4 regions of the Vogesella amnigena genome follow, and region 1 is predicted to be linked to each of the others. Evidence: predicted binding sites of a transcription regulator. Region 1 holds the regulator's gene; each other region holds the start of a gene.

What was found. Region 1 encodes sigma-54, which starts transcription at its own class of promoters, with help from an activator protein. Its sites were predicted from a motif close to CTGGCACGCTTCATGCTT; they were not measured.
Region 2: the regulator sigma-54 is predicted to act here: its motif matches at 2,491-2,508, upstream of flgJ (flagellar assembly peptidoglycan hydrolase FlgJ).
Region 3: the regulator sigma-54 is predicted to act here: its motif matches at 5,456-5,473, upstream of ACFOKJ_RS07065 (circularly permuted type 2 ATP-grasp protein).
Region 4: the regulator sigma-54 is predicted to act here: its motif matches at 2,261-2,278, upstream of nirB (nitrite reductase large subunit NirB).

The regions. Positions count from the first base shown of each region.
Region 1 covers NZ_JBHRYH010000023.1:25,193-32,339, reverse strand. Annotated here, with positions in the region: gene ACFOKJ_RS11795 (flavin prenyltransferase UbiX) at 1-556, opposite strand, end outside; gene ACFOKJ_RS11790 (Gx transporter family protein) at 546-1,070, opposite strand; gene ACFOKJ_RS11785 (NusG domain II-containing protein) at 1,051-1,425, opposite strand; gene rapZ (RNase adapter RapZ) at 1,422-2,279, opposite strand; gene hprK (HPr(Ser) kinase/phosphatase) at 2,260-3,216, opposite strand; gene ACFOKJ_RS11770 (PTS sugar transporter subunit IIA) at 3,209-3,667, opposite strand; gene hpf (ribosome hibernation-promoting factor, HPF/YfiA family) at 3,799-4,128, opposite strand; gene ACFOKJ_RS11760 (RNA polymerase factor sigma-54) at 4,194-5,618, opposite strand; gene lptB (LPS export ABC transporter ATP-binding protein) at 5,625-6,353, opposite strand; gene lptA (lipopolysaccharide transport periplasmic protein LptA) at 6,350-6,871, opposite strand; gene lptC (LPS export ABC transporter periplasmic protein LptC) at 6,861-7,147, opposite strand, start outside.
Region 2 covers NZ_JBHRYH010000009.1:160,129-167,275, reverse strand. Annotated here, with positions in the region: gene flgG (flagellar basal-body rod protein FlgG) at 1-598, shown strand, start outside; gene ACFOKJ_RS04315 (flagellar basal body L-ring protein FlgH) at 638-1,318, shown strand; gene ACFOKJ_RS04310 (flagellar basal body P-ring protein FlgI) at 1,333-2,430, shown strand; gene flgJ (flagellar assembly peptidoglycan hydrolase FlgJ) at 2,539-3,447, shown strand; gene flgK (flagellar hook-associated protein FlgK) at 3,498-5,429, shown strand; gene flgL (flagellar hook-associated protein FlgL) at 5,444-6,625, shown strand; gene ACFOKJ_RS04290 (pseudouridine synthase) at 6,714-7,147, shown strand, end outside.
Region 3 covers NZ_JBHRYH010000016.1:6,844-13,990, reverse strand. Annotated here, with positions in the region: gene ACFOKJ_RS07090 (amino acid ABC transporter substrate-binding protein) at 80-967, shown strand; gene ACFOKJ_RS07085 (peptidase) at 1,011-1,757, opposite strand; gene ACFOKJ_RS07080 (transglutaminase family protein) at 1,754-2,548, opposite strand; gene ACFOKJ_RS07075 (arsinothricin resistance N-acetyltransferase ArsN1 family B) at 2,560-3,069, opposite strand; gene ACFOKJ_RS07070 (alpha-E domain-containing protein) at 3,066-3,989, opposite strand; gene ACFOKJ_RS07065 (circularly permuted type 2 ATP-grasp protein) at 3,992-5,419, opposite strand; gene ACFOKJ_RS07060 (sensor domain-containing diguanylate cyclase) at 5,694-7,147, shown strand, end outside.
Region 4 covers NZ_JBHRYH010000046.1:28,906-36,052, reverse strand. Annotated here, with positions in the region: gene pmbA (metalloprotease PmbA) at 1-195, shown strand, start outside; gene ACFOKJ_RS15855 (patatin-like phospholipase family protein) at 271-1,410, shown strand; gene ACFOKJ_RS15850 (disulfide bond formation protein B) at 1,454-1,942, shown strand; gene nirB (nitrite reductase large subunit NirB) at 2,443-4,875, shown strand; gene nirD (nitrite reductase small subunit NirD) at 5,058-5,372, shown strand; gene ACFOKJ_RS15835 (nitrate reductase) at 5,547-7,147, shown strand, end outside.

The DNA of each region.
Region 1 (7,147 bases):
GGATGCGGGCGACCACGAAGTCCACCATGTCATCCACGCTCTGCGGGTGGGTATAGAAGCCGGGCGAGGGTGGCAGGATGCAGACGCCGAGTCGCGCCAGCTTGAGCATGTTTTCCAGGTGGATGGCGGACAGCGGGGTTTCGCGCGGCACCAGTACCAGCTTGCGGCCTTCCTTGATCGTGACATCGGCGGCGCGCTCGATCAGGTTGTCGCTCATGCCCTGCGCCACTGCCGCCAGCGTGCCCATCGAGCACGGGCAGATCACCATGGCGTCGGCCGGGTTCGAGCCCGAGGCCGGCGGCGCAAACCATTCCTCGCGGCCGAACACCCGCAGCTGGCCATCCGCCGGCTGGTAGCGTGCGGCCAACCATTGCTGCAGCTCGGCCGGGCGCGAGGGCAGGGTGAGGTGCATTTCCTGCTGCGCCACCACCTGTGCCGCCTGCGAGTACAGCACCCACACCCGCACGCCGGCGGCGAGCAGGCAGTCGATCAGGCGCAGGCCGTAGGGCAGGCCGGAGGCACCGGTAAGGGCAACGGTAACGGTGTCAGGTTTCATCCGTGGCGGACTCCAGCAGGGTAAGGGTAAGCAGGCCATTGAGCAGGCCGGTGATGGTGGCCGCGGTCAGCAGTGGCGGCAGCAGCAGCCAGATGCCATCGTGCGGAATCAGCCAGCCGCGCGCCAGCAGCAATTGTCCGGCCAGATGGCCGCAGGCCGCCAGCAGGCTGCGGCTGACCACGCTGAAGCCGCGTGCCGGCAGCAGCAGCGATGCGGCCAACAGCAGCAGGCTGCCAGCGCCGCCAGCCAGGCTCAGCCAGAAACCGGGGGTAAACAGGCTGCCCAGCAGCAGCCCGGCGCCGGCGATGCGCAGCAGGCTCACCCACATCGCGGCGCGCCAGCCCAGTGTTTCCAGCGTATACAGGGTAACGATATTGGCAAGCCCGGGTTTGATGCCGGGCAGCGGGCTGGGCAGGGCGGCATCCAGCAGCGCCAGGGCGATACCGGCAGCGGCAAGACGTGCCAGTTGGTGGTCGTGCCGGCTGGCGATGAGTTCAGTAGGCCAGGGTGTCATCGTGCTGACCTCCGGCAATGCTGATGGCGGTGCGGTTAGGCAGGCACAGCGCGATTTCGCCCGGGCGGCTGATCCAGCCCTGGCGCACACAGTACTGGCGCGGGCTGGGGTCGCTGGCAATGCGGGCACGTCCGGCGCGTATTTCCACACTGGTGACGCCCAGCGGGCCATGCAGTGCAAAGCGCCGATCCAGCCGCAGCGGCCAGCGCAGCACCACGCGACCGGCCTCGCTCAGCTGGACTTCACCGCTGGCGGATGTGGTCCAGAGCCGCTGGAAGCTGAGCAGACACAGCGCGGACAGGCCAAGCAGCAGCAGCCAGTCGCCCGGTTTCAGGCGCGGCCAGCGCCAGCTCATTTATGGCTGTCGCTGCTGCGCCCATCCAGCTGGCGGTGACGCAGCAGCACCTGCTCGTCGGCAAAGGCGGCTGCCAGCTGTTCGGTCAGATACACCGAGCGATGCTGGCCACCGGTACAGCCGATGGCGACGGTGACGTAGCTGCGGTTGTCCTGCTTGAAGCGCGGCAGCCAGCGCTGCAGAAAGCTGGCGATATCCTGCTGCATTTGCGCCACCTCCGCCTCGCCGGCAAAGAAGTCGCAGATCGCCTGGTCGCGGCCGGTGAGCGGGCGCAGCTTTTCGTCGTAGTAGGGGTTGGGCAGGCAGCGCACGTCGAACACGAAATCGGCATCCAGCGGAATGCCGTGCTTGAAGCCGAAGGATTCGAATACCAGCGTCAGCCGGCTGCTGTCGGCCTCGGCCAGCACCTTCACGTAGCTGCGCAGTGCATTGGCCGACAGGTTGCTGGTGTCGATGCGGTGGCCCAGGTCGACGATATGCTCCAGCATCTCGCGTTCCAGCTGGATGCATTCTTCCACGGTCAGGCGGTTGCCGGACAGCGGGTGGCGGCGCCGGGTCTCGGAGAAGCGTTTCACCAGCACTTCGCTGGTGGCCTCCAGGTACAACAGGCGCACGTCGGTGCCGCCGGCCTTGAGCTGATTCACCACCTGCGGCAGTGCGGCCAACGTTGGCGCCGAGCGGGTATCGACGCTGATGGCGATGTGCTGGTAGCCAAATTCGCTGTACAGCGCGATGGCATCGGCCAGCATGGTGGCCGGCAGGTTGTCCACGCAGTAGTAACCGGCATCCTCCAGCACGCGCAGCGCGACGGACTTGCCGGAGCCGGACAGGCCGCTAATCAGGATCAGCTGCATGTTCCTGGTCCCGGAGCAGGTTGGTGTGACGGTCTATGAATTCGCGGGTGCTGTCGATGCCGCGCAGCTGCAGGATGTAGTTGCGCACTGCGGCTTCCACCAGCACCGCTAGGTTGCGGCCGGCGGCTACCGGCAGGATTACCTTGCGCACGGTAACGCCGAGGATGTCCTGGGTTTCCGACTGGATGTTGAGGCGATCCAGTGCCTGCATCGCCTGGTCGTTGGCCTTGATCAGCTGGATGATCAGCTTCAGTACTTTCTTCGGGCGTACCGCTGTCTCGCCAAAGATGGTACGGATATTGAGGATGCCCAGGCCACGCACTTCCAGGAAGTCGCGCAGCAGTGGCGGGCAGCGGCCTTCCAGCGTTTCCGGGCCGATGCGGTACAGTTCCACCGCGTCGTCGGCCACCAGGCCGTGGCCGCGCGAGATCAGCTCCAGCGCCAGCTCGCTCTTGCCCATGGCCGAGTCACCCATGATCAGCACGCCGATTTCCAGCACATCCAGGAATACGCCGTGCATCACGGTGGAAACCGCCAGTGCGCGCGCCAGGTAGATGCGCAGCACGTCCATCAGGTAGGGGCTTTCCAGCGGCGTGCTCATCAGCGGCACGCTGTGGCTCTGGCAGTAGTCCTGCAGCAGCTTGGGCACGGTCTGGCCGTTGGCCACGATCACCACCGCCATGGTCTTGTGGAACAGCTGGTCCAGCGCGGTACGCGCGGCGGCCTGCTCCAGCTTGTCCAGGTATTCCACCTCGGCCAGGCCCAGCACCTGCACCCGGTTGGGGTGAATGAAATTCAGGTGACCGACCAGCGCCTGGGTTGGCCGCTGCTCGTCGTTGGAAATCAGGTTGTCGGAACCGGCCTTGCCGGCTACCCAGCTAAGGTTGAGTTTGTGCTGATTGTCCTGAAACAGGCGGCGGACCGTGACATTAGGCATGGGAGCTGTCTTCGCAAAGCATGGCGTGCAGGGTGAGGTTGTCGGCGCAGCACATCTTTTCGCGCAGGCTGCGGCTGGAGAACAGCTGCGCCAGCTCGGACAGCACCTGCAGGTGCAGGTCGGTGGCCTGTTCCGGTACCAGCAGCACGAACAGCAGGTTTACCGGCTTGCCGTCCGGCGCTTCGAACGGAATCGGCGTTTTCAGGCGCACGAAGAAACCGGTGGCTTCCTTCAGGCCCTTGATACGGCCATGCGGAATGGCCACGCCCTGGCCCAGGCCAGTGGAGCCCAGCTTCTCGCGGGCGAACAGGCTGTCGAACACGTCACTGCGCGCAATGCCGAAGCTGTTCTCTACCAAGAGGCCAATCTGTTCGAACAGGCGCTTCTTGCTGGAGATTTCCAGGTCGGCCAGAACATGGGACAGGGGAAGTATTTTGCCGATCAAGCTCATGATGTCTGTGGGGGCAGAAAAACGTCGGCCATTCTACGCTGAGTCCGGCATTTTCCATAGCAACGCGGGTGGTTGTGGCCAGCAAAAACGGGAGCCTGTGGCTCCCGTTGTCATCTTGCTGTCATCCTGATTTACAGGGCGGCGTCGGCGGCATTGGCCTGCGGCGCTGCGCTACGATGTTCCCCCTGTTTTTCCTTGAACTTGAGTACCTGACGGTCCAGTTTGTCCATCAGGGCATCGATGGCGGCGTACATGTCGGCATCGGTTGCCTCCACGTGAATGTCCTTGCCTGCCAGATGCACATTGACCTCCGCTTTTTGTACCAGTTTATCCACGGACAGCGTCACGGTGATGCCGATCACGTTATCGACATGGCGGGTGATGCGTTCCAGTTTGCTCTCGATGAACTCGCGCAGGGACGGGGTAACTTCGAGGTGTAGACCGGTAATTTTGAGGTTCATACCCTGACTCCTTCTGTGAACGGCACGGTCGGGCTGGCCGTACCGGGGTTTCTTCGCACTCGTTGTTAAAGTGCTTTGCGAAGGTTAACTGGCGGTATCTGCATAGCTTCACGATACTTGGCTACGGTGCGCCTGGCAACCTGTATGCCCTGTGCCGTGAGACGGTCGGCGATGGCACTGTCGGACAGCGGTTTCTTGCTGTCTTCAGCATCGATGATCTGGCGGATGTGCGCCTTGATCGCCGTGGCGGAACATTCGCCACCGCTATCGGTTTCCAGCGCATTGCCGAAGAAGTATTTGAGCTCGAACAGGCCTCGACTGCACAGCAGATACTTCTGGGTGGTTACCCTGGAAATCGTCGACTCATGCAGCCCGAGTTCATCCGCGATATCGCGCAGAATCAATGGGCGCATGGCCACTTCGCCGTGTTCAAAGAACGCCTGTTGCCTGTCAACGATAGCTTCCGACACTTTCAGAATAGTGTCAAACCGCTGCTGGATGTTTTTTACCAGCCAGCGCGCCTCCTGCAGTTGCCCGCCCAGGTTGTGGCTGCTGTCTCGCTGCTGCAGCATGCCGGCATACAGTTGATTTACCTGCAGTTTCGGCAAGGCACCACGGTTGAGCTGGGCAATCCAGCGACCGTTGCGCCGAATCACATGGATATCCGGCACCACGTAGTGGGTATCGCCCTGGTCGAAGCCACTGGTTGGCCGCGGTCGCAGGGTGGCTATCAGCTGGTGGGCCGCGCGCAGTTCGGCTTCGCCAACGGCCAGCAGCTTCTTTAGCCGCACGTAGTCACGGTTGCCCAGCAGGGCCAGGTGTTCGCGCACCAGCGTCAGCGCCAGCTCGCGTGATGGGGCAGTAGCCGGCAATGCGGCCAACTGCAGCTGCAGGAATTCGGCCAGGTCGCGGCTGCCCAGCCCTACCGGCTCGAACTGCAGCAGCAGCTTGCGCAGGTACTCCAGCTCGTCGGTATCGATGTCCAGTTCCAGCGGCAGGCTGGCGGCAAACTCGTCCAGCGGGGTGGTGAGGTAGCCGTCTTCGTCCAGCTCGTCGATCAGCAGGGTGAGCAGCGCGCTGTCGCGGCGGCTCAGCGGACGTTCGCCGATCTGAGCTGCCAGGTGCTCGCGCAGGGTGGGGCGACAGGGGGTGTTGAGGATGGGGTCGAATTCGTCGTCGTCATCGCGGCTGCCGCTGCCGCCACCGCCGCTGCCCCAGTCGCTGAGGTCCATTTCCTCGCGCTCGCGTTCACGCGGCGCTTCCTCGCTACTGCTGCTGTCGGCGGGAGTGTCGCTGGCCGCCGCTGCCTGCTGCTCGTGCTCGGCCGGGCCATCGCTATCGGCGCGTTCCAGCAGCGGGTTTTCCAGCAGGTAGCGTTCCAGCTCGGTGGAAAGATCCTGGGTGGACATTTGCAACAGCTTGATCGACTGCTGCAATTGCGGGGTCAGGGTCAGGTGCTGGCTGACTTTGAGTTGCAGTGTCTGTTTCATGCCGCTTTACAAGTGGAAGTGCTCGCCCAGGTAGACCTGGCGCACCTGTTCGTTGCTGACCAGCTCGGTGGGCAGGCCGGATGCCAGCACGCGCCCCTCGGAGATGATGTAGGCACGGTCGCAGATGCGCAGCGTCTCGCGCACGTTGTGGTCGGTAATCAGCACGCCGATACCGCGTTCCTTGAGGAAGGAAATGATCTTCTGGATGTCGATCACCGCGATCGGGTCCACGCCAGCGAATGGTTCATCCAGCAGGATGAAACGCGGGCGGGTAGCCAGCACGCGGGCGATTTCCACGCGGCGGCGCTCGCCACCGGACAGCGCCATGGCATTGCTTTCGCGCAGGTGGCCGATGTTGAGGTCGTCCAGCAGCAGTTCCAGCTCCTTGTCCAGCAGCTCGCCGCTGAAGCCGGCCACCTCCAGTACTGCCTGGATGTTTTCTTCCACCGTCATCTTGCGGAAGATGGAGGCTTCCTGCGGCAGATAGCCCAGCCCCAGCCGTGCGCGCTTGTGGATGGGCAGGTGGGTGATGGTTTCGCCATTCAGCGTGATGCTGCCGGCATCGGCGGCAATCAGCCCTACCACCATGTAGAAGCTGGTGGTCTTGCCGGCGCCGTTGGGGCCCAGCAGGCCGATGACTTCGCCGCTGGCGATGTCCATCGACACGTCCTGCACCACGGTGCGCCTCTTGAAGGTCTTCTTCAGATGCTGGATGGACAGGCGGCTTTGCGTCATGGCTTGTCCTGCGGCTTGGGCTGGAGGATCACGGTGACGCGGCCCTTGGGGGTGCCGCTGGCGCTCGGAGTGCTGCCCATTACCTGGTACACCTCGCTGACGGTGTTGTAAGTGATCTGCTCGCCGGTCACCAGGTCCTGGCCACGCTTGACGCGTGCCTTGCCGGTGAGAATTACCAGGTTGCTGGCACTGGTGTAGTCGACACGGCTGGCCTGGCCTTCGATGTATTCATTCTTGCCATCCACCTTCTGGCGGAAGGTGGCCGGGCTGCCGAAGGCCTGCAGGGTCTGGTTGCCCTGTGCATCGCGGGTGACGATGGTCTTGTCGGCGCGCATGCTGAGGGTGCCCTGGGTGGCTACCACATTGCCTTCCAGGATATTGATGCCCTGTTTCTGATCCAGCGAGCCGCGGTCGGCGGCCAGTTCGATGGGCTTGCCGCTATCGGCTTTTTCGGCGTGAACGTTGGCCGCAACGCAGCTGAGAGCCAGCAGCAGGGCGAGCTTCAGGTTATGGCACATAGTGCATCCTTACTTGGGACAGCAGCTTGAGCTGTCCGGCTTGGTGATTGTAGATAAGACCGACACTGCGTATCTGCGAGCTGCCATAGTCCAGGCGCACGGCAACCTGGCTGGAGGCCAGTTGCTGGCGATTGTCCAGGCGCAGCGCCTCGGTATACAGATGCATCGGCGCCTTGCCGTTCTGGCTGGCGCGCTGCAGGTGCACCTGGCCGCTGAAATCGGCGATGTCCAGCGACTTGCGGTAGCTGCCGCTGCTGGCGGTGATGCGGTAGTCGG
Region 2 (7,147 bases), on a different contig from region 1:
GCTGCCGACCGGCCTGCATGTCGGCCTGGGCTCCTCTCCGGTGGCCACCACCCGGGTGCACACCCAGGGCGGCCTGTCCACCACCGACAATGTGTTCGACCTGGCGATCAACGGTCGCGGCTTTTTCAAGGTCACCATGCCGGATGGCGAAACCGGTTATACCCGCAATGGCCAGCTGCAGCGCAGCGGCACCGGCCGACTGGAAACCTCGGAGGGCTACCCGGTGCAGCCGGAACTGACACTGCCGGAAGGTACCGCCTTCCAGGTTGCCGCCGATGGCACCGTGTCCTACCTGCCGGCAGGCAGCGCGACCCGTACCGATATCGGTCAGATCGAACTGGCGGATTTCATCAACCCGGCCGGCCTGGAGTCGCTGGGCGGCAACCTGTACCGCGAAACGCCGGCCTCCGGCGCGCCGATCAACGGCGTGGGCGGTCTGCAGGGCTTTGGCAATATCAAGTCGGGCTTCCTGGAGGAATCCAACGTCAACGTGGCGGAGGAACTGGTGGGCATGATCCAGGCGCAACGCGCCTATGAAATGAACTCGCGCGCCATCAAGACCTCCGACGAGATGCTGCAGCGGCTGACCCAGCTGTAATGCTGCAGGCTGCATAACCTTGTTGCCAGGATCGTCATCATGAACAAACTGCTGTTGGCCGCCACCACGCTGCTGCTGCTTGCCGGCTGCGCTACCCAGTCGGCACCGATTACCCAGCAGCCAATGAGCATGCGCCCGCAGCCACAGGCGGTGACGGTGCCGGCGGAGGGCTCCATTTTCCAGGGCGGCAGCTATCAGCCGTTTTTCGAGGACAAAGTGCCGCTGCGGGTGGGCGACATCCTGACGGTGACAGTGGCGGAGAACACCACCTCGTCCAGCAGCGAGGATACCGCCGGTAGCCGCGATGGCAGCATCGATGGTTCCATTGGCGCCAGCCTCAACCTGCCGTTCGTGCCGGGTGCGATCGAGAAGAAACTGGCCGGGACCAGCCTCTCCGGCAGCGGCAGTGCCAGCAGCAATGGCAGCAGCAGCAGCAAGAACAGCAGCAAGCTGCAGGCCACCATTACCGTGACGGTGATCGATGTCTACGCCAACGGCAACCTGCTGGTCAGCGGCGAAAAGCAGCTCAAGGTCAATGACGAGCACCAGTTTGTCCGTCTGTCCGGCGTGGTCAATCCGCGCGACATCAACCAGGACCGTACCATCGCATCCACGCGTCTGGCCGATGCCCGCATCGAGCAGGTCAGCCAGGGTCGCAGCCGGCTGTTCAACGATATTGGTTGGCTGCAGAAGATTTTCCTGACCCTGATTCCTTTCTGAGGCGGAATATGAGCATGAAAAAATGGTGCCTGGCACTACTGGCCTGCGCGCTGAGCATGAATGTGCTGGCGGCGCAGCGTCTGAAGGAGCTGGCAACGGTGGCCGGCGTGCGCTCCAACCCGCTGCTGGGCTATGGCCTGGTGGTGGGCCTGGATGGCAGCGGCGACAAGTCCAGCTCCTCGCCGTTCACTACCCAGTCGCTGGCCAATATGCTCAATCAGCTGGGTATCCAGGTGCCGGCGGGTACCAAGCTCGACCCCAAGAACGTGGCGGCGGTATCGCTGACCGCGGTGATGCCGCCGTTCGGCCGTCGCGGCCAGCCGCTGGACATTACCGTTTCCTCCATTGGCGACGCCAAGAGCCTGAAGGGCGGCACCTTGCTGATGTCGCCGCTGAAGGGCGCCGACGGGCAGATCTACGCGCTGGCGCAGGGTAATGTGGTGGTAGGGGGCGCGGGTGCGTCATCTGGCGGCAGCAAGGCGCAGGTCAACCAGCTCAGCGTTGGCCGCATTCCCTCCGGCGGCACCATCGAACGGGAGGTGCCGACTGCCTTCACCGGCAGCGAGGTGGTAATGCTCAATCTGCAGGAATCCGACTTCACCACCGCCAACCGCGTGGTGCAGGCCATCAACCGCGAGATGGGCGGCACGGTGGCGCGGGCGCTGGATGGCGCCACCCTGGAAGTGCGCGCACCGATGGACAGCGATAGCCGCATCCGCTTCCTGTCGCGGCTGGAAAACATCGCGGTAGAACCGGGGGAAGATACGCCGCTGGTAATCATCAACGCCCGTACCGGCTCCATCGTGATGAACAAGGCGGTAACGCTGGAACCGTGCGCCATTGCGCATGGCAACCTGTCGGTTACCGTCAGCAACACCCCCGGCGTCAGCCAGCCGCCACCGCTCAGCGGCGGCAATACCGTCACCACCAACCAGGCAAATATTGCCGTCAAGGCCGATGGTGGCAAGGTGCTGAACCTGCCGCGCAGCGCCTCGCTGTCGCAGGTGGTCAGCGCGCTCAATACCGTGGGGGCGACACCGCAGGACCTGGTGTCGATTCTGCAGGCCATGAAGTCTGCCGGGGCGCTGAAAGCCGATCTGCAGATCATCTGACCGGGCGTTCACCGTGTATTACGGGCCAGGCGTGGCGGGACTTGCGAGTGTCCGTTGCCCCTGGCCCGATTATTGCTGTACTAGGGCAGATTCCCAGGAGTTTGCCGTATGTCCGCCTCTTCCCTCAGCAACCGTCTGGTCATGGACCCGACTTCCACCGAGCGCATCGCCGAACAGTCCCGCAAGGACCCGAAAGCGGCGATGAAGGCGGTTGCCGGCCAGTTCGAAGCCCTGCTGCTCAACCAGCTGGTGGCTGCCATGCGCGAAAACCCGCTGGGTGGCGATGACGACTCCGCCGAGATGGACACCTTCCGCAATATGTACGACCAGCAAGTGGTACAGGGGCTGGTGGAGCGTGGCGGCATGGGGCTGGCCGACATGCTGAGCCAGCAATTGCTGCGGGCGGCAAATCTGTCCGACGGGCAGCAAGAACTGCCGCCGGCCTCGCTGCAATTGCCGCCGGTGGCCGCCGCCCGTGTGCAGCAGGCTTATGGCCAGGCGCCGCAGTTGGCCGCAGGCCAGGCTTCTGGCGCTACCGCTGCCGCCGATAGCCTGCCGGCAGACCGGCAGGGTTTTGTCAGCGCGCTGCTGCCACACGCGCAACGTGCCGCCGACAAGCTGGGCGTGGCGCCAGAGGTGCTGGTGGCGCATGCCGCGCTGGAGTCCGGCTGGGGCCAGCGCATGCTGCGCCAGGCGGATGGCCAGAACAGCTTCAACCTGTTCGGCATCAAGGCCGGCGGCAGCTGGCAGGGCGGCACGGTAGCCGCGCTCACCACCGAATACGAAGGCAGCAAGCCCAGAAAACAGGTGGAAAACTTCCGCGCCTATTCCTCGTATGCCCAGGCATTCGATGACTACGCACAACTGATTGGCAACAGCTCCCGCTATCGGCAGGCCCTGAACCAGGGGAGCGATTTCGGCGCCTACGCCACGGCGTTGCAGCGTGGTGGCTATGCCACCGATCCGGCCTATGCCAGCAAGCTGCAGGCAGTCGCCCGCCATGTCGCGGCACTGTAAGACTTCAATTTGCGCTGCTATTGCCGATATAAAGCAGTAAGGAGAGTTCGATGAATTTGCTGAACCTGGGCGCCAGCGGCGTTGCCGTTGCCAGGGTGAACCTGGAAGCCGCCAGCCATAACATCAGTAACGTGAGTACCGAAGGCTATTCGCGTCAGGTGGTGTCGCAGAATGCGCGTCTGCCGCAGTACAACGGCTTTGGCTTCCTGGGGCAGGGTGCGGATGTCGCCAGTATCAGCCGCATGTTCGACCAGTTTGTCGAAGTGGAGCTGCGCACCACAACCTCCAATATCAGTTCGCTGCAGGCGCAGAAAAATGCGCTGGGCACCATCGACAACATGCTCACCGACAGTTCCACCGGCATCATGGCCTCGGTGCAGCAGTTCTTTACCGCCATGCAGACCGCCGCGGCCAACCCGACCTCCATCGCTACCCGCCAGGTGGTGCTGAGCGAGGCACAGGCGCTGGTGGACCGCTTCCAGACCACCAATAGCCAGATCGAGGAACTGCGGCAGAACCTGCGCAGCTCGGTGGAAGTGAACGTTGCGCAGATCAACACGCTGTCGGAAAGCCTTGCCAAGATCAACCGCGAAATCACCATCCTGTCCGACGGCAACAAGATCCCGAACGATCTGCTGGACCAGCGTGACAAGCTGGTGGTGGACCTGAACAAGCTGGTGAACGTCAACGTGGTGCAGTCCAGCAATGGCAGCTACAACGTGTTCCTGGACAACGGCGGTGCGCTGGTAGTGGGGGGCGATCACTCCACGCTCTCTACGCAGACAACTCAGAGTGCCATCAACGTGTTCCTGGATACCCAGTACGCGCAGCCGGTGCAGTTGCTGTATTCCGATCTGAAGGGTGGCACCTTGCACGGCAACCTGCAGTTGCTGGAGCAGGATATTCCCCGCGTGCAGATCGATCTGGGCAACCTGGCGATCGAGTTCACCGATGCAGTCAACCGTCAGCACGCGCTGGGGGTGGATCTGACCGGGCAATACCAGCCGCAGCAGACACAGAACACTACCGCGCTTGGCTCCTGGGTGGCGCAGACCGGCGGTCTGTTCCAGGATCTGGGCGAGGAGCGGCTGACTGCGGAACTGGCCACCAATATCACCGACGAAGCGCTGGCGATGCGGCTGGCGATTGATCACATGTCGGTAAAGGTGGGCAACCCGGCACAGCTGGCGATGGCATCCGGGGTGATTGCCGTGCCGGCCTACAATGCAGACGGCACCGTGGCCAAGCCGGTGATTTCCTCGGTATGGCAGGAGGCCTATCTGCATAACGACAATGCCACCCCCTTTACCGGCAGCGAGCCCAATGCCCGGCTGAATGAGGTACTGCCGCCGCCAGCTACCATCCAGATTCCATTCGATGCCAGTACCAATCCGGTATTCGGCACCCCGACGGCATCGGTGGCAGGCTATACCTTTACCGCTATCAGTAAATCCAGCTCGCAGCAGGGGGTGTGGGAGTTCGAAATGACGGCTCCTGCGCCGGGTGGTGAGAAGGTCAAGCTGGCGTTCAAGGCTGAATCGCTGCCATTGACCGGTACCCAGTCGCTGACCATACGCGCCCGGGACCCGGCCAATGACGGTATTGCCGGCATGGATAACAGCAATATGCTGGCCATCAACGCGCTGCAAGCCAAGCCGATTCTGGCCAGTAGCAAGAGTGGCGCCACATCGCTATACCCCAAGATTACCGACCCCGGTTTTACCCGCACGGCCACCATGGAAGTGTACTTTGCACAGACCGTGAGCTATGTCGGCAGCCGCGGCAGCATTACCGGTGTGCAGTTGCAGGCGCAGCAGAACCTGAATCTGGAAGTCACCAAGAAGAAGGAAGGCCTGTCCGGGGTGGATCTGGATGAAGAGGCGGCCAACCTGGTGCGCTTCCAGCAGGCCTACCAGGCATCCAGCAAGGTGATCCAGGTGGCGCAGGAAACCTTCCAGTCCATTCTGGATGCCGTTGGTTAAGCAGAGGATTTGTCATGAGAGTGAGTAATGCAACCCAGTTCAGCCTGGGGGTGTTCTACATGCAGCAGAAGCAGCAGCGGCTGCAGAACCTGTATGAGCAGATTTCATCCAAGCAGCGGGTAATTACCGCCGCGGATGATCCGTCTGCCGCTTCGCTGGCGATCGAAGTCTCTGCCACTGCCAGCCGTAATGATCGCTATGTCAGCAATGCCAAGCTGGCACATGACCAGCTGGCCATCACCGACAGCACGCTGCAGAGCGTGGCGGACACCATTACCCGTATCCGCGAGCTCACCATTCAGGCTGGCAAGCCGGCGCTGTCGGATACCGACCGCTCGGCCATGCGCAGTGAGCTGGTGGAAGTCAGCAAGAACCTGGTGGGGCTGCTCAATGCCACCAGTGCCGAGGGCAACTTCATTTTTGGCGGTACAGCCACCGAGTCGAAGCCGTTCGATATCGTATGGGAGCCGGCTATCCAGATCACCTACCAGGGCAACGCCCAGCGACAGGAGGTGGCGATTGGCTCATCCCGTACCCTGGCACTGACCGAGCCGGGCAACCTGGTGGCGGGCGATAGCAGCGTCATTCCCGCACTCACCACCGCCCTGCCGGCGGTGGCGGCCAACCCGCCGACGGTGCCCACTGCCTTGCCGGCGGTGACCACCGATCGTGATGCCTTCACCCCTGGCAATGAGCTGTTCCAGGCCATTTCCCGGCTGGACGAGTTGTTGCGGGTGGGCGAGAACAATGCCGCCAGTACTGCGGCATTCGATCGCATGCTGTATGAATCCCGCCAGAATACGGCGGGTGCCATTACTCCCAACCCGTTCAAGGGCTATGAAGATTTTGCCGCCAGGGCCGACTGGAATATCCCGGATCCGCCAAACCCGGACAGCGGCACCGCCTACTACGCCAAGGGCATGGAAGAGGTGTTGAAAGGGCTGGATGTCGGCTTCGAGCAGGTGGTGTCGGTGAACACCATCATCGGCTCGCGCATGAATGCGGCAGACACGGTGGAAAACATCGGCCGTGACCAGGCCATCAACTACACCTCGCGTATCGAGCAACTGGTGGGGCTGGATGACGACGGTTATGTGCAGGCCATTTCCGAGTACCAGGCGGCGCTGACGGCCCTGCAGGCCTCGCAGCAGACCTTCTCCAAGATCGGCGGCCTGTCGCTGTTCAACTACCTGTAATGCGGCCAGCCAGGCTGAGGTAAAAAGACCGTGAGCCGGTGCTTGGTGGTATGATGCCGCCCTTTGTCGGCATGGCTGTGGGAGAGATATGGAAACGGTGCGTCTGTCCAAGCGCCTGGCGGAAATGGGCGTGTGCTCGCGTCGCGAAGCGGATGTCTACATCGAAAAAGGCTGGGTGAAGGTCAATGGCGAGGTGGCCGTGCTGGGGCAGAAAGTCGGCCCGGACGACCAGATCGTGGTGACCAAGCAGGCGTTGGCCGCACAGGCGCAGCGCGTCACCATCCTGCTCAACAAGCCGGTGGGCTATGTCTCCGGCCAGGCTGAAGACGGCTACCAGCCGGCGGTGGTGCTGATCCGTCCGGAAACGCACTGGAGCGGCGACAGCAGCAATACCCGCTTCTCGCGCGACCATCTCAAGGGCCTGGCGCCGGCCGGTCGGCTCGATATCGACTCGGTTGGCCTGCTGGTGCTGACCCAGGATGGCCGTGTGGCCAAGGAAATCATTGGCGAAAATTCCGAGGT
Region 3 (7,147 bases), on a different contig from region 1:
GCTGTCTGCCAAGACGGGGAGTGCGGGTTTTGCCTGGGGTCGACTGGCTCGGCAGAGGGGATTTCACGGGAGAACCGATATGTCATCCTCTAGCCTTGCTTTGCGTGTGCTGCTTGGCAGCGCGCTATGTGTCGCCGCTGCACAGGCGGATACCCTGCAGAAAATTGCCGACAGCAACACGATTACCGTGTCCTACCGCGAGAGCGCGGTGCCGTTCAGCTATGTGGTCAATGGCGACACCATCATGGGTTTCTCGGTGGACCTCAGCCACGCCATTGTCGACGCCGTGCGCCAGCGGCTGGGCCGCCCGGATCTGAAAGTGAAATACCTGCCGGTGAATGCGCAGAACCGCATACCGATGCTGGTGGCAGGCAACTACGACCTGGAGTGCGGCTCCACCACCAATAATGTCGCGCGCGGCAAGGATGTGGCCTTCTCCATCAATTTCTTCTACGCCGGCACCCGCGTGCTGGTGCGCAAGGCGGACGGTATCGGCAGCTATGCCGACCTTGCCGGCAAACAGGTGGCCAGCGTGGCTGGCAGCACCAATCTGAAAGTATTGCAGCAGTACAGCGACGAGCACCGCCTGAACATGCAGTGGCAGCCAGCCAAGGATTACGCCGATGCCTTTGGCCTGCTGGCGGCGGGCAAGGTGTCGGCCGTGGCGCAGGATGACATCCTGCTGTTCGGTATGCGCGCCAATGCGGCCAACCCGGAGCAATTCGAGGTGGTGGGCGACACGCTGCAGGTGGAGCCTTATGCCTGCATGCTGCGCAAGGACGACCCGGCGTTCAAGGCATTGGTGGATGGCGCCATTGCCGGGCTGATGCGCTCCGGACGCTTTGCCCGCTTGTATGCCCTGTGGTTCCAGTCACCGATTCCGCCACGGCAGGCAATGCTGTCCATGCCGATGAGCCCGGCATTGCAGGCCAATCTGCGCACGCTAAGCGATCAGCCGGCGCGTTGAGTGCTACCCGCCATGGCCTGGCCTGCTGGCCCCGCCATGGCAGCTAGCCGCCGTCGCCCTCCTTGAACCACAGCGCATCCGGCAGCTGGCCAAACACGCTGCGCAGGCCCTCGCCCCAGCCCTGGCGCAGGGTCTGGAAGTAGGGGTCGTCCTCGGTCACGCGGTGGCGCGGCGCGAAGTCAAAGTTATCGCGCTGCTGCCACAACAGATCAATGGGCAGCCCAACCGACAGGTTGGAGCGGATGGTGGAATCGAAGGAGATCAGCGTGCACTTGATCGCCTGCGCCAGCGGCGTGTCGTGGCGTATCACCCGGTCGAGGATGGGCTTGCCGTATTTGGCTTCGCCGATCTGCAAATAGGGCGTGTCCGGCGTGGCCTCGATGAAATTGCCCTGCGGGTAGACCTGGAACAGCCGTGGCGGCTCGCCCTTGATCTGCCCGCCCAGCAGAAAGCTGCAGCTGTAGTCCACGCCCTGGCTCTGGGTCTGGCCGTTGTCGTCGCGCGCGATCACCTCGCGCACCGTCTTGCCCACCAGCTCCGCCGCCTGGTACAGGCTGCTTACCGTGTGCAGGTTGGCCGCATCGTGGCTGAGCCGGCTTTTCAGCAGGCTCACCACGCTCTGGGTGGTGGCCAGGTTGCCGGCGTTCAGCAGCACGATCTGCCGCTCGCCCGGCACTGCGATCACGTTCATCTTGCGGAAGGTGGCCACATGGTCCACCCCCGCGTTGGTGCGCGAATCCGAGGCGAAGATCAGCCCCTCGTCCAGCACCATGCCTACGCAGTAAGTCATTGCTGATCCGCCTCCGTTACCCGCGCATGCGCCTGCAGCGCCTCGCTGCCGCCGCCACGGCGCACGCCGCGTACCGGGCTGGCATCGGTGTAGTCCAGCCCCACCGCCAGCTTCAGGTGGTGGCGGTCCGGGCGCATGCGGTTGCTGATGTCGAAGCCCAGCCAGCGGCCGCCGGCATGCACTTCGGCCCAGGCGTGGCTGGCCACGTGGGTATCGCGGTCGCTCAGCAGGTAGCCGCTGACATAGCGGGCCGGCAGCCCCAGGCTGCGGCAGGCGGCGATGAACACATGGCTGTGGTCCTGACACACGCCGGCACCCAGCGCCAGCGCCGCGCTGGCGCTGGTCTCCGCCTGGGTGACGCCGCCGGTGTAGGGCATGGCGTCGGCCACGGCCAGCATCAGCGCGGCCAGGCCGGCCTCCGCGTCGGCGGCAATGGCGGCGGCATGGCTGGTCGCCAGCGCGCGGATGGCATCGTCCGGTTCGGTCAGCGTGCTACCGCGCAGGAATACCGGCGGCGGCAGCATCTCGGCTTCCGCCGCCCAGTCGTCGCTGGTTTCCACCACGCCGTGGGCGCGCAGGCGGATCTCGCTGTGCGGGGTGTCCAGGGTGAGCACGTGCAGGATATTGCCGTAGGCGTCGGTACTTTCGCTGGCCGCCACCGGCAGTTCCAGCTGCCAGCTGATGATGCGCTGGTGGCTGCTTTGCGGCGGGGTCAACCGCAGGTACTGGGTGCTGTGGCTGACAGTGGCGTCGTAGCGGTACACGGTTTCGTGATCGATGGTGAGTTGCATATTGCCCCCTGCTAGATAGCGGTCAGTGAAAGTTGCCAGTAGGCTACGTCCAGCCAGCGTCCGAACTTGCGGCCAACCTGCTCAAAGTTGGCGACTTGCTTGAAGCCCAGCGCGCGGTGCAGCGCATCGCTGGCCGGGTTGGGTTGCGCCACGCCGCCGATTACCGTGCGCAGGCCAAGTGCGGTGAGCCGTTGCAGCAGTTCGCGGTACAGCAGCTTGCCCAGGCCCTGGCCCACAGTGGCCTGGCGCAGGTAGATGCTGGCTTCCACGCTGTGGCGGTAGGCCGGCCGCGCACGCCAGCGGCTGGCGTAGGCGTAGCCGAACAGCTCACCGTCCTCGGCTTCGGCCACCAGCCACGGCAGACCCTGTGCCTGGGTACTGGCGATGCGCTCGGCCATGTCGGCCACGCTCACTGGCTTCTCCTCGAAGGAAATGGTGGTGTACTCGATGTAGGGGTTGTAGATGGCGCAGATGGCGGCGGCATCGACCGGGGTCGCCTCGCGGATGATCAATTCGCTCATGCTGCCTCCAGATAGGCGCCGTGCACCGCATCGCCCAGTGCGTGGATCTGGCTGAGAAACTGCGCCAGGTAGGCGTGCAGCCCGCCGGCGAGAATGCTGTCGATCTGGTCGTAGCACAGCTCGGCATGCAGGGTGGCGGCCAATCGCTTGGCGCGGTGGCCGGTATCGCCCTGGATGCGCGGCAGCAGTTCGGCGATTTCGTCCACGCAGGCGCGCAGCGAGCGAGGCACGTCCGGGCGCAGGATCAGCAGCTCGGCCACGCGCCGTGCGCTGAGGCTGTCGCGGTACAGCTCATGGTAGGCCTCGAAGGCGCCCAGCGAGCGCAACAACGCGCCCCACAGGTAGAAATCCGCCGCGCTGTCGTCCAGCTCATGGCCCACCAGGTGCGATTTCACGTCGATCAGCCGCGCGGTGTTGTCGGCGCGCTCCAGGAAGGTGCCCAGGCGAATGAAGGAAAACGCGTCATTGCGCTGAATGGTGCCGTAGGTGGTGCCGCGAAACAGGTGCGAGCGCTCCTTCACCCAGTCGAAGAAGCCAGCCAGCGGGCGGCCTTCGGCAGCCATCAGCCGTGCCTCCAGCCAGCTGGCGTTGATGTTCTCCCACATCTCGCCGGTGATCTTGCCGCGCACGGCGTGGGCGTTTTCGCGGGCGTATTTCAGGCAGCTGATGATGCTGGCCGGGTTGGCCGCATCGAAGGTCATGAAGTGCAGCACGTCTGCGGCGGCAAGCTGCGGGTGGCGGGCGCGGCAGGCGTCCAGCGCGCCGGTGGTGGCCAGCGCGGCGGCAATGTCGGCGCCGCCGCGGGATTGCGGCAGCAGCGACAGGCTGTGGGTCACGTCCAGCAGGCGCGCCAGGTTTTCGGCGCGCTCCATGTAGCGGCTCATCCAGTACAGCTGGGAAGCGGTGCGCGAGAGCATCATGATCAGTCCTCCAGTATCCAGGTGTCCTTGGTGCCGCCGCCCTGGGACGAGTTCACCACTAGCGAGCCTTCCTTGAGTGCCACGCGGGTCAGCCCGCCGGCCACCATGCTGATCTCGCGGCCAGAGAGGACAAAGGGGCGCAGGTCGATGTGGCGCGGCGCAATGCCGGCTTCCACGAAGGTGGGGCAGGACGACAGGCACAGCGTGGGCTGTGCAATGTAGTTGGCCGGGTCGGCAAGAATGCGCTGGCGGAAGTCCTCGATCTCGGCGCTGCTGGCGGCCGGGCCGATCAGCATGCCGTAGCCACCGGCGCCGTGGACTTCCTTCACCACCAGCTCGGCCAGGTTGTTGAGTACGTGGTCCAGCTCCGCCGGGCGGCGGCACATCCAGGTGGGCACGTTCTGCAGCAGCGGCTCCTCGCTCAGATAGAAGCGGATCATGTCCGGTACATAGGGGTAGATGGACTTGTCGTCCGCCACGCCGGTGCCGATGGCATTGGCCAGGATCACGCCGCCGCTGCGGTACACCGACAACAGCCCCGGCACGCCCAGCATGCTGTCGGCGCGGAAGGCCAGCGGGTCGAGGAAGGCGTCGTCGATGCGGCGGTAGATCACGTCCACCTGCTTGTGGCCGGCGGTGGTGCGCATGTACACGCGGTTGTGCTTCACGAACAGGTCCTGGCCTTCCACCAGCTCCACGCCCATCTGCTGCGCCAGGAAGGCGTGCTCGAAATAGGCACTGTTGTGGTGGCCGGGGGTGAGCACCACCACGGTGGGGTTTTCCGCCAGGCTGGCGTGGCGCAGGGTGTTCAGCAGCAGGGTGGGGTAGTGCTGCACCGGCGCCACCGCGTGGCTGGCGAACAGCTCCGGGAACAGCCGCATCATCATCTTGCGGTTTTCCAGCATGTAGGACACGCCGGAGGGCACGCGCAGATTGTCTTCCAGCACGTAGAAGTTGCCGTCGTTGTGGCGGATCACGTCCACGCCGGTGATGTGCGCATAGATGCGGTGCGGCAGGTCCAGCCCCTGCATCGCCGGCTGGTACTGGCTGTTGGAGAACACCTGCTCGGCCGGGATGATGCCGGCCTTTACGATGTGCTGCTCGTGGTAGATGTCGTGCAGGAAAGCATTCAGCGCGGTAACGCGCTGGCGCATGCCGGCCTCCAGCGTGCGCCATTCGCTGGCGGGAATGATGCGCGGCACGCTGTCGAAGGGAATCAGTCGCTCGGCGCCGGAATCGTCGCCGTACACGGCGAAGGTGATGCCGACGCGGTGGAACATCAGGTCGGCTTCGGCGCGCTTGCGGGCCAGGGTCTGCGGCGACTGCGAGTGCAGCCAGTGGGCAAAGTCGCGGTAATGCGGGCGGATGCCGCCGCTGGCGAGCAGCATTTCGTCGTAATGGTGCGCTTCGGGCAAGGTCAGGGCATGCATGGCGCGTTCTCCTGCTGTTCATTGTCAGCAACAGTTCAGCAAGGCCTGTGCCAGTGGGCGGCAACAAAAAAACATTCAAGCTGGCGGGATTTTGCCCCGAAATAAGGCATGCGCACGGGCTGCCGCAATACGGGCGTCATGCTGGTGCAGCATGCCCCTGACTGGAGCAGGGACTTGTCCGGTGAGACAGCTTGTCGCCACAGTTGGGCGCAACGTATATTGATCAAATCTAATTATCGAAACGCAAGACATGTTTTCAGGGAAAACCGTAGTGATGCCAGATGACAAGACCCAGCGCACGGATGGCGTCTACCAGCCGTTGCCCTTGTCTGCGTGGCACACCGCGGCTACCGGCCCGGCACGCTGGCATCTGCTGATGGGCTGGCTGCTATCGCTGGCTGCCTGTCTGTGGCTGGCCATGGTGCAGCTGTATGGCGGCTGGTACGGCTTCAATGCCCGCCTGGGCGAGCTGAGCTTCGTGCTCAGCATCTACCCGCCGCTGACCATCAGCACGCTGTGGGTACTGTGGTTCGGCTATGCCTGGGGCGCGCCGCTGGCCTACCTGTCCACTCTGACCGTGGCCATACTCTCCGGCCTGTCACCGGGCTGGGCGCTGCTGTTCTCCTGCGCCAATCCGCTGGGCTTGCTGGTATTGGCACTGGTGTACCAGCACGTGAATGTGCGCTACGTGCCGTCCTCGCTGTCCTCGCTGCTGTTCTTCATTTCGGTCTGTTTCATTTCCGGCGTCTCCAGCGCTACCGGCTCGTTTATCTGGAGTTATACCAACCAGCTGTCGGCCATGGGGGCGTTCCAGGTGTGGCAGGGCTGGTGGAGCGGCAATTTCCTGCAGACGGTGGTCAGCTGCGGCCCCTTGCTGCTGCTGTGCACGTCCCGACTGCAGCGCTGGCGGCAGCGGCACTGGCCGCAGCCGGCCCCACAGCCGCAGGCTACGCGCTGGGGCTTGCTGGTAGCGCTGGCGTCGCTGGCCGGGGTGCTGGCGTTTCTGTGGCTATCCTTCCTGCTGGCCGATCGCAGCGTGATGACGCTGGGCGGCGACAGCTCCGGCGCCTGGCAGCAACGCGCCATGCTGTACCGCGATTCCGCCTTGTCGGTGTACTGGGTGATGTCGGTGCTGCTGTTCGCGCTGGTATTTCTGGGCTACCGCTTTTTCCACCAGCGCACGCTGCAGCTGAAGCTGGCGGCGGATAGGGTCGCCTACGAGCGCGACCTGGCGCTGCGCCGCCAGGGGGAGGCGGAGGTGGCGCGCAATGCCCTGCATCAACTCAACCTGGAGTTGGCCGCACGCATGGCCGAAGTGGAGCAGCTGCAGACGCAACTGCGCGAGCAGGCCAGCCGCGACCCGCTGACCGGGCTGTACAACCGCCGCTACCTGCACCAGCGCCTGCCGCAGCAGCTGCAGCGCGCCGAGCGCCAGCAGCAGCCACTGCACCTGGTGCTGATCGACCTGGACCATTTCAAGGCAGTGAATGATCAGCACGGCCACGCCGTGGGCGATGCCGTATTGAAACAGTTCAGCGCGCTGTTCATCGGCCTGCTGCAGCCGGAGGACATTGCGGCCCGCTATGGTGGCGAGGAATTCTGCCTAGTGCTGCCGCAGCGCAATGCCGAGCAGGTGGCGGCACTGTTGCGCAAATTGCAGGCCGCCTATGCGGGCATCCGCCTGCAGAGCCACGATGGAGAGTTGAGTGGGCTGAGTTTTTCTGCCGG
Region 4 (7,147 bases), on a different contig from region 1:
TACTCGCGCGGCGCCAGTGGTTTCTGGGTGGAAAACGGCGTGATCGCCTACCCGGTGGAAGAGTTCACCATTGCCGGCAACCTGCGCGAGATGCTGCAGCACATCGTGGCTATCGGCGATGACATCGACCGCCGGGGCAGCCGTTACATGGGCTCGGTGCTGCTGGAAAAAATGATGGTGGCAGGCGAGGCCTGATTTGTACTTGCCCCAGTAATTAAGCATGACTTGCAACTGCTGATACTGTCCCATAATGAAAAAAAGGGGAGAGTCATGAGCAAGTCTAAGCCTGCAGTGGGCCTGGTACTGGCCGGCGGTGGCGCCCGCGCCGCCTATCAAGTTGGGGTGCTGATGGCGGTGGCGCACATGCTGCCGCGCAACAGTGGTAATCCGTTTCCCATCATCAGCGGCACCTCGGCTGGTGCCATCAATGCCGTGGGGCTGGCTGCCGGGGCAACGCATTTTCGCCGCGCCACCGCCTTTCTGGCCAAGATGTGGAAGGGGCTGCATGTTCCGCAAATCTATCGTTCCGACTGGCCATTCTTTGCCCAGGCCTTTCTGCAGTGGGGGGGCTCGGTATTTACCGGCGGCAAGCTGGTGCACAACCCGCCCAGCTTTCTCGATAACGCGCCACTGCGTGAGCTGCTGTCGCATTCGGTGCAGTTCGAGGGCATTGCCCAGTCCATTCATCGAGGCGACCTGCGGGCGCTGGCGCTGACAGCCTCCTGCTACAGTACCGGGCAGTCGGTGAGCTTCTTCGAAGGCGCCGACTGCATCGACGAATGGGATCGGCACCAGCGCCACGGCGTGCGCGAGCGCATTGGCCTCGACCACCTGATGGCCACCTCGGCAATTCCGCTGATCTTTCCCGCCGCCAGCATCGGCGGCAGGTTCTATTGCGATGGCGCCATCCGCCAGATGGCGCCGCTGTCGCCAGCCTTGCACTTGGGGGCGGAAAAACTGTTCGTGGTGGGGCTGAACTCCACCCGGCCCAGCCAGGAGCGACGGCTGCAGGCCGACAAGCCAACGCTGGCGATGATATTCGGCCACTTGCTCAACAGCATCTTCTTTGACAGCATGGCGGCCGACATGGAACGGCTGACGCGGGTCAATCACACGGTCTCGCTGATCGACGAACATGTGCGCAGCAGCGGCCGCACAGCGCTGAAGCGGGTGGATGTGTTTAATATTTCTCCGAGTGTGTCGCTGGAAGCCATCGCCTATAAGCATGTGCAAAGTTTTCCGCCGGCAATGCGCTTCCTGCTGCGTGGTACCGGCGCCATGCGCCAGCGAGGGTCGGTACTTGCCAGCTACCTGCTGTTCGAACCCGGCTACTGCAAGGAGCTGATCGAGCTGGGTTATCGTGATGCCATGGCGCGCCAGGTTGAGGTGCTGAATTTTCTGGAATATTGATGGTCTGCAATTATTGTCTTTGCTTATTGCTTGAAGGGGAATCATGAATCTGACTCAACGTCAGGGCTTTGCCGCCATTGCATTGTTATGCGCGGCAGCCATGGCCTTTGCCTTGTATGCCCAACATGTGCTGGGCCTGGAGCCTTGCCCGCTATGCATCTTCCAGCGGGTGGGAATCATTGCCACCGGTGTGCTCGCGGCACTGTTTGCCGTGCTCAATCCGCAGCAGTGGCGCGCCAGGCTGGCCAGCACTCTGGTGGCGCTGACGGCGCTGGCAGGGGGCTCGGTATCGGCCTGGCATGTCTACCTGCAGCACCTGCCCAAGGACCAGGTGCCGGCTTGCGGGCCGGGGCTGGACTTCATGCTGGAGACGCTGCCGTGGCAGCAGCTGCTGGAAACGGTATTCAAGGGCAGCGGCGAATGTGCCGAAATTGGCTGGACCTTCCTGGGGCAGTCGATGCCGGCATGGACCGGCCTGCTGTTCCTGGTGCTGATCATTACTGCGCTGTGGAATGGCTGGCGTCGCCGCTAGTCACTGTGTAGCGACATTGCCCGTATCCAGCCCCCGCCAAACAGCGGGGGTTTTTGTTGCAGCGCCAGCGGCTACCGGCCGCACAGTCCTGGCTCACATTCCCTGTTTTCGTGCCGCACTGCACCAAGCGAAGGCAGAGCTTGGCCGCAAGGCTCGCAAATAGTCGGAGCACGGTCTGCTGCGCGTCGGCGATACGGCGTTAAATTCGGCTCAGATATGCGCATTTACTACTTGTAAACTCCGCTTCCTCAGCCGATTTCGCCTTGTCTCGCCTTTGCTCGCGAGATCGTGGGCTTACTTCAAAACTGGCCGCTAAAGCTGGCACGCCACTTGCTGAACTGAAACACGCAAAGGTCTTTCGCGCCAATGGCGGTGCGGAAGTAGGGACAAAGAGGTCCGCTGTCACGGAGCATTCCACTCCGGGCAGCGGACCTTTTTCTTTTGGACTGTGCTGTAGCAAGGCCGCAGCGGCGCAGCCGGCAGGAAAGGAAAGCAACACAATGGACAAACAGAAATTGGTCATGGTGGGCAATGGCATGGCCGGGGTGCGCACGCTGGAGGAGCTGATCAAGCTGGCTCCGGACGCCTACGACATCACCGTGTTCGGCGCCGAGCCGCACGCCAACTACAACCGCATCATGCTGTCGCCGGTGCTTACCGGTGAGCAGACGCTGCCGGAAATCATGCTCAACGATGTGGACTGGTACGCCGACAACGGCATTACCCTGCACCTGGGCAAACCGGTGGTGGACATCGATCGCGGCCGCCGCGTGGTGCGCGCTGCCGACGGTACCAGCGTGCCGTATGACCGCCTGCTGCTGGCCACCGGCTCCAGCCCGTTCATCCTGCCGGTGCCGGGCAAGGACCTGCCGGGGGTAGTGACCTTCCGCGATGTTGCCGATGTGGAGGCGATGATCAGCGCCGCCAGCAGCCATCGCCACGCGGTAGTGATCGGCGGTGGCCTCTTGGGCCTGGAAGCGGCAAACGGCCTGCTGGCACGTGGCATGGAAGTGACCGTGGTGCACTTGGGTGAATGGCTGCTGGACCGCCAGCTGGACAAGACCGCCGCCCGCCTGCTGCAGCAGAGCCTGGAGGCCAAGGGGCTGAAGTTCCTGCTGCAGAAGCAGACCGCCGAACTGGTACAGGGCGAGAGCGGCCGCGTGTGTGCGGTGCGCTTCAAGGATGGCGACGCGGTGCCGGCCGATCTGGTGGTGATGGCGGTGGGCATCCGCCCCAACTACAGCCTGGCAGAAGCCTCTGGCCTGTACTGCGACCGCGGCGTGGTGGTGAATGATTTCCTGCAGACCTTCGACCCGCGCGTTTACGCCGTGGGCGAGTGCGTCAGCCATCGTGGCGTGAGCTACGGCCTGGTGGCGCCGCTGTTCGACATGGCCAAGGTTGCGGCCAACCATCTGGCCAACTACGGCATTGCCCGCTACGTGCCGGCGGCCACCTCCACCAAGCTCAAGGTTACCGGCATCGACGTGTTCTCCGCCGGCGAGTTCATGGGCGGCGACGGCTGCGAGGAGATCATGCTGTCCGATCCGATGGGCGGCGTGTACAAGAAGCTGATCGTGAAGGACAACAAGCTGGTGGGCGCCTGCCTGTACGGCGACACCGCCGATGGCGGCTGGTACTTCCGCCTGATTCGCGAAGGCCATGCCGTGCATGAGATCCGCGACCAGCTGATGCTGGGCGAGGGCGCCATCGGCGACACCGGCCATGCCGGCCAGAACCGCGCCATGAGCATGCCGGACGAGGCCGAAGTGTGCGGCTGCAACGGCGTGTGCAAGGGTAGCATCGTCAAGGCGATCCAGGAGAAGGGCCTGTTCACGGTGGACGACGTGAAGAAGCACACCAAGGCAGCCAGCTCCTGCGGCTCCTGCACTGGGCTGGTGGAGCAGATCCTGATCAACTGCGTGGGCGGCGCCGCCGACGTGAAGCCCAAGTCGGAGAAAGCCATCTGCGGCTGCAGCGACATGACCCACGGCCAGCTGCGCCAGGCGATTCGCGACAAGCACCTGATCACCCTGGCCGACACCTTCCGCGAGCTAGCCTGGCGCAGCCCGGACGGCTGTGCCAGCTGCCGCCCGGCGGTGAACTACTACCTGATTTCCACCTGGCCGGGCGAGGCGAAAGATGATCCGCAGTCGCGTTTCATCAACGAGCGGGTGCACGCCAACATCCAGAAAGACGGCACCTACTCGGTGGTGCCGCGCATGTGGGGCGGGGTAACCAACCCGTCCGAGCTGCGCCGCATCGCCGACGTGGCCGACAAGTACCAGATCCCGATGGTGAAGGTGACCGGCGGCCAGCGTATCGACCTCTTGGGCGTGAAGAAGGAAGACCTGCCCAAGGTGTGGCAGGAGCTGGACATGCCGTCCGGCCACGCCTACGGCAAGAGCCTGCGTACGGTAAAAACCTGTGTCGGCAGCGAGTTCTGCCGCTTTGGCACCCAGGATTCCACCCAGATGGGCATCGACCTGGAAAAAGACCTGTTCGGCATGTGGAGCCCGGCCAAGGTGAAGCTGGCGGTGTCCGGCTGCCCGCGCAACTGCGCCGAATCCGGCATCAAGGACGTGGGCATCATCGGCGTGGATTCCGGCTGGGAGCTGTACATCGGCGGCAACGGCGGCATCAAGACCGAGGTGGCCGAGTTCTTCTGCAAGGTGAAGACCCGCGAGGAGGTGATGGAGTACAGCGGCGCCTTCCTGCAGTTGTACCGCGAGGAGGCGTTCTACCTGGAGCGCACCGTGCACTACCTGCAGCGCGTGGGCATGGACTACATCAAGCAGCGCGTACTGCAGGACGAGGTTGGCCGCAACGAGCTGTACGCACGGCTGCGCTTTGCGCTGTCCTTCGAGCAGGACCCGTGGGCAGAGCGCTACAGCAAGGGCGTGGCGAAACACGAGTTCGCGCCGCTGACGGTGTGAGTTGAATTGGCCACGAAAACCACGAAAAAGCACGAAAGCAGGGGCAGTTCTGCTTGTTGAGGCCGCGCAAATGGCAGTGGTTGCGACTGGGCCTTCCCTGCCGTGTTTTGTCTTTCGTGTCTTTCGTGGGGTTCGTGGCAGCAAAGATTTTCGTGGCCCCAGGCCGCATGGAGGGATCCAACATGAGTAACTGGAAAGCCGTCTGCCAGCTGGCGGACATCCCGTCGCAGGGCGCCCGCGTACTCAAGCGCGAGGGCAAGCTGGACATCGCCATCTTCCGCACCGCCGACGACCAGCTGTTCGCGCTGCACGACAAGTGCCCGCACAAGGGCGGGCCGCTGTCGCAGGGCATTGTCTCCGGCCGCACGGTGACCTGCCCGCTGCACAACTGGAACATTGATCTCGCCACCGGCGAAGCCTGTGCCCCGGATGAAGGCTGTGCCGGGCACATCGCACTGAAACAGGAAGCCGGCACCGTGTACCTGGCGCTGGACTGAATCGGCAACAGCTTGGCCGCTAGAGTCTGCTCACGCGCTAGCGAGCTAGAGCGAGACAAGGCGAAAACGGTTGAGGAAGCGGAATTGACATGCAGTCAATGCGCATCACTGAGCCGAATTCACGCGGTATCGCCGAAGCGCAGCAGTGCGTGTACAGGCTCTAAGGAGACAAACATGACGACAGCAACGGGACACAACAACACCGTCTCCTCCATCTGCTGCTACTGCGGCACCGGCTGCGGTGTGCGGGTAACACCGCAGGCAAACGGCACGGTAACGGTGATCGGCGACGAGCAGCACCCGGCCAACTTCGGCCGCCTGTGCAGCAAGGGCCGCACTCTGGGCGAGAGCACCGGTCGCCTGTCGGCGCGGCTGCTGCGGCCAACCCTGCGCCACGGCAAGGACGCGCTGCCGCAGCCCGCCAGCTGGAATGACGCGCTGCGCATGGCGGGCAGCAAGCTGTCTGCCGCCATTCGCGAGCACGGCCCGGATTCGGTGGCGTTCTATCTTTCCGGCCAGCTGCTGACCGAGGACTACTACCTGTTCAACAAGCTGGCGCGCGGCCTGGTGGGCAGCAACAACATCGACACCAACTCGCGGCTGTGCATGTCCAGCGCGGTGAGCGGCTACAAGCAGACGCTGGGCGCCGACGCGCCGCCGGCCTGCTACGAGGACTTCGACCACGCCGGCTGCGTGTTCATCGCTGGCGCCAATATGGCCTATGCCCACCCGGTGCTGTTCCGCCGGCTGGAGGAGGCCAAGGCGGCCAACCCGGCAATGAAGATCATCGTGGCCGACCCGCGCCGCACCGATACCGCCAGCATTGCCGACCTGTACCTGCCGGTGCTGCCGGGCACCGACGTGGCGCTGTTCCACGCCATGCTGAACGTGATGATCTGGGAAGAGCTGATCGACCGCGATTACATCGAACAGCACACCGAAGGCTTTGCCGTGCTGCGTGCGCGGCTGCGTGAATTCACCCCGCGTGCCGCCAGCGAGCTGTGCGGCGTGCACGAGGACGATATCGTGACCGCCGCGCGCTGGTTTGCCAGCAGCCCGGCCACGCTGTCCTGCTACACCATGGGGCTGAACCAGTACAGCAACGGCAGCGACAAGAACGCGGCGCTGATCCATCTGCATCTGGCCACCGGCCACATCGGCAAGCCGGGCGCCGGGCCGTTCTCGCTCACCGGCCAGCCCAATGCCATGGGCGGGCGCGAAGTGGGTGGCCTCGCCACCGTACTGCCCGGCCACCGCGACCCGGCCAATGCCGCGCACCGCGCCGAAGTGGCCGCGCTGTGGGGCGTGCCGGAGCTGCCGTCGCGCCCAGGACTCACCGCCATCGAGATGTTCGAGGCGGCGGCGGAAGGCCGGATCAAGGTGCTGTGGATCGCCTGTACCAACCCGGCGCACTCGCTACCGGACCAGACGCTGGTGCGCGCCGCGCTGGAAAAGGTGGACTGCGTCATCGTGCAGGAGGCCTTTGCCGGCAGCGAAACCCTGGCCTACGCCGACATCGTGCTGCCGGCCGCCACCTGGCCGGAGAAGGATGGCAGCGTCACCAACAGCGAGCGCCGCATCAGCCGCGTGCGCGCCGCGCTGCCGCCACCGGGGCAGGCGCGTGCGGACTGGCGCATCGTTGCCGATGTGGCGCGCTGGCTGGCAGCCGACATCGCGCCGGAGCGGGTGCGGCTGTTCGAGTTTACCGATGCCGGCGCGGTATTTGCCGAACATGCCGCCACCACCGCCGGCCGCGACCTGGACTACAGCCGGCT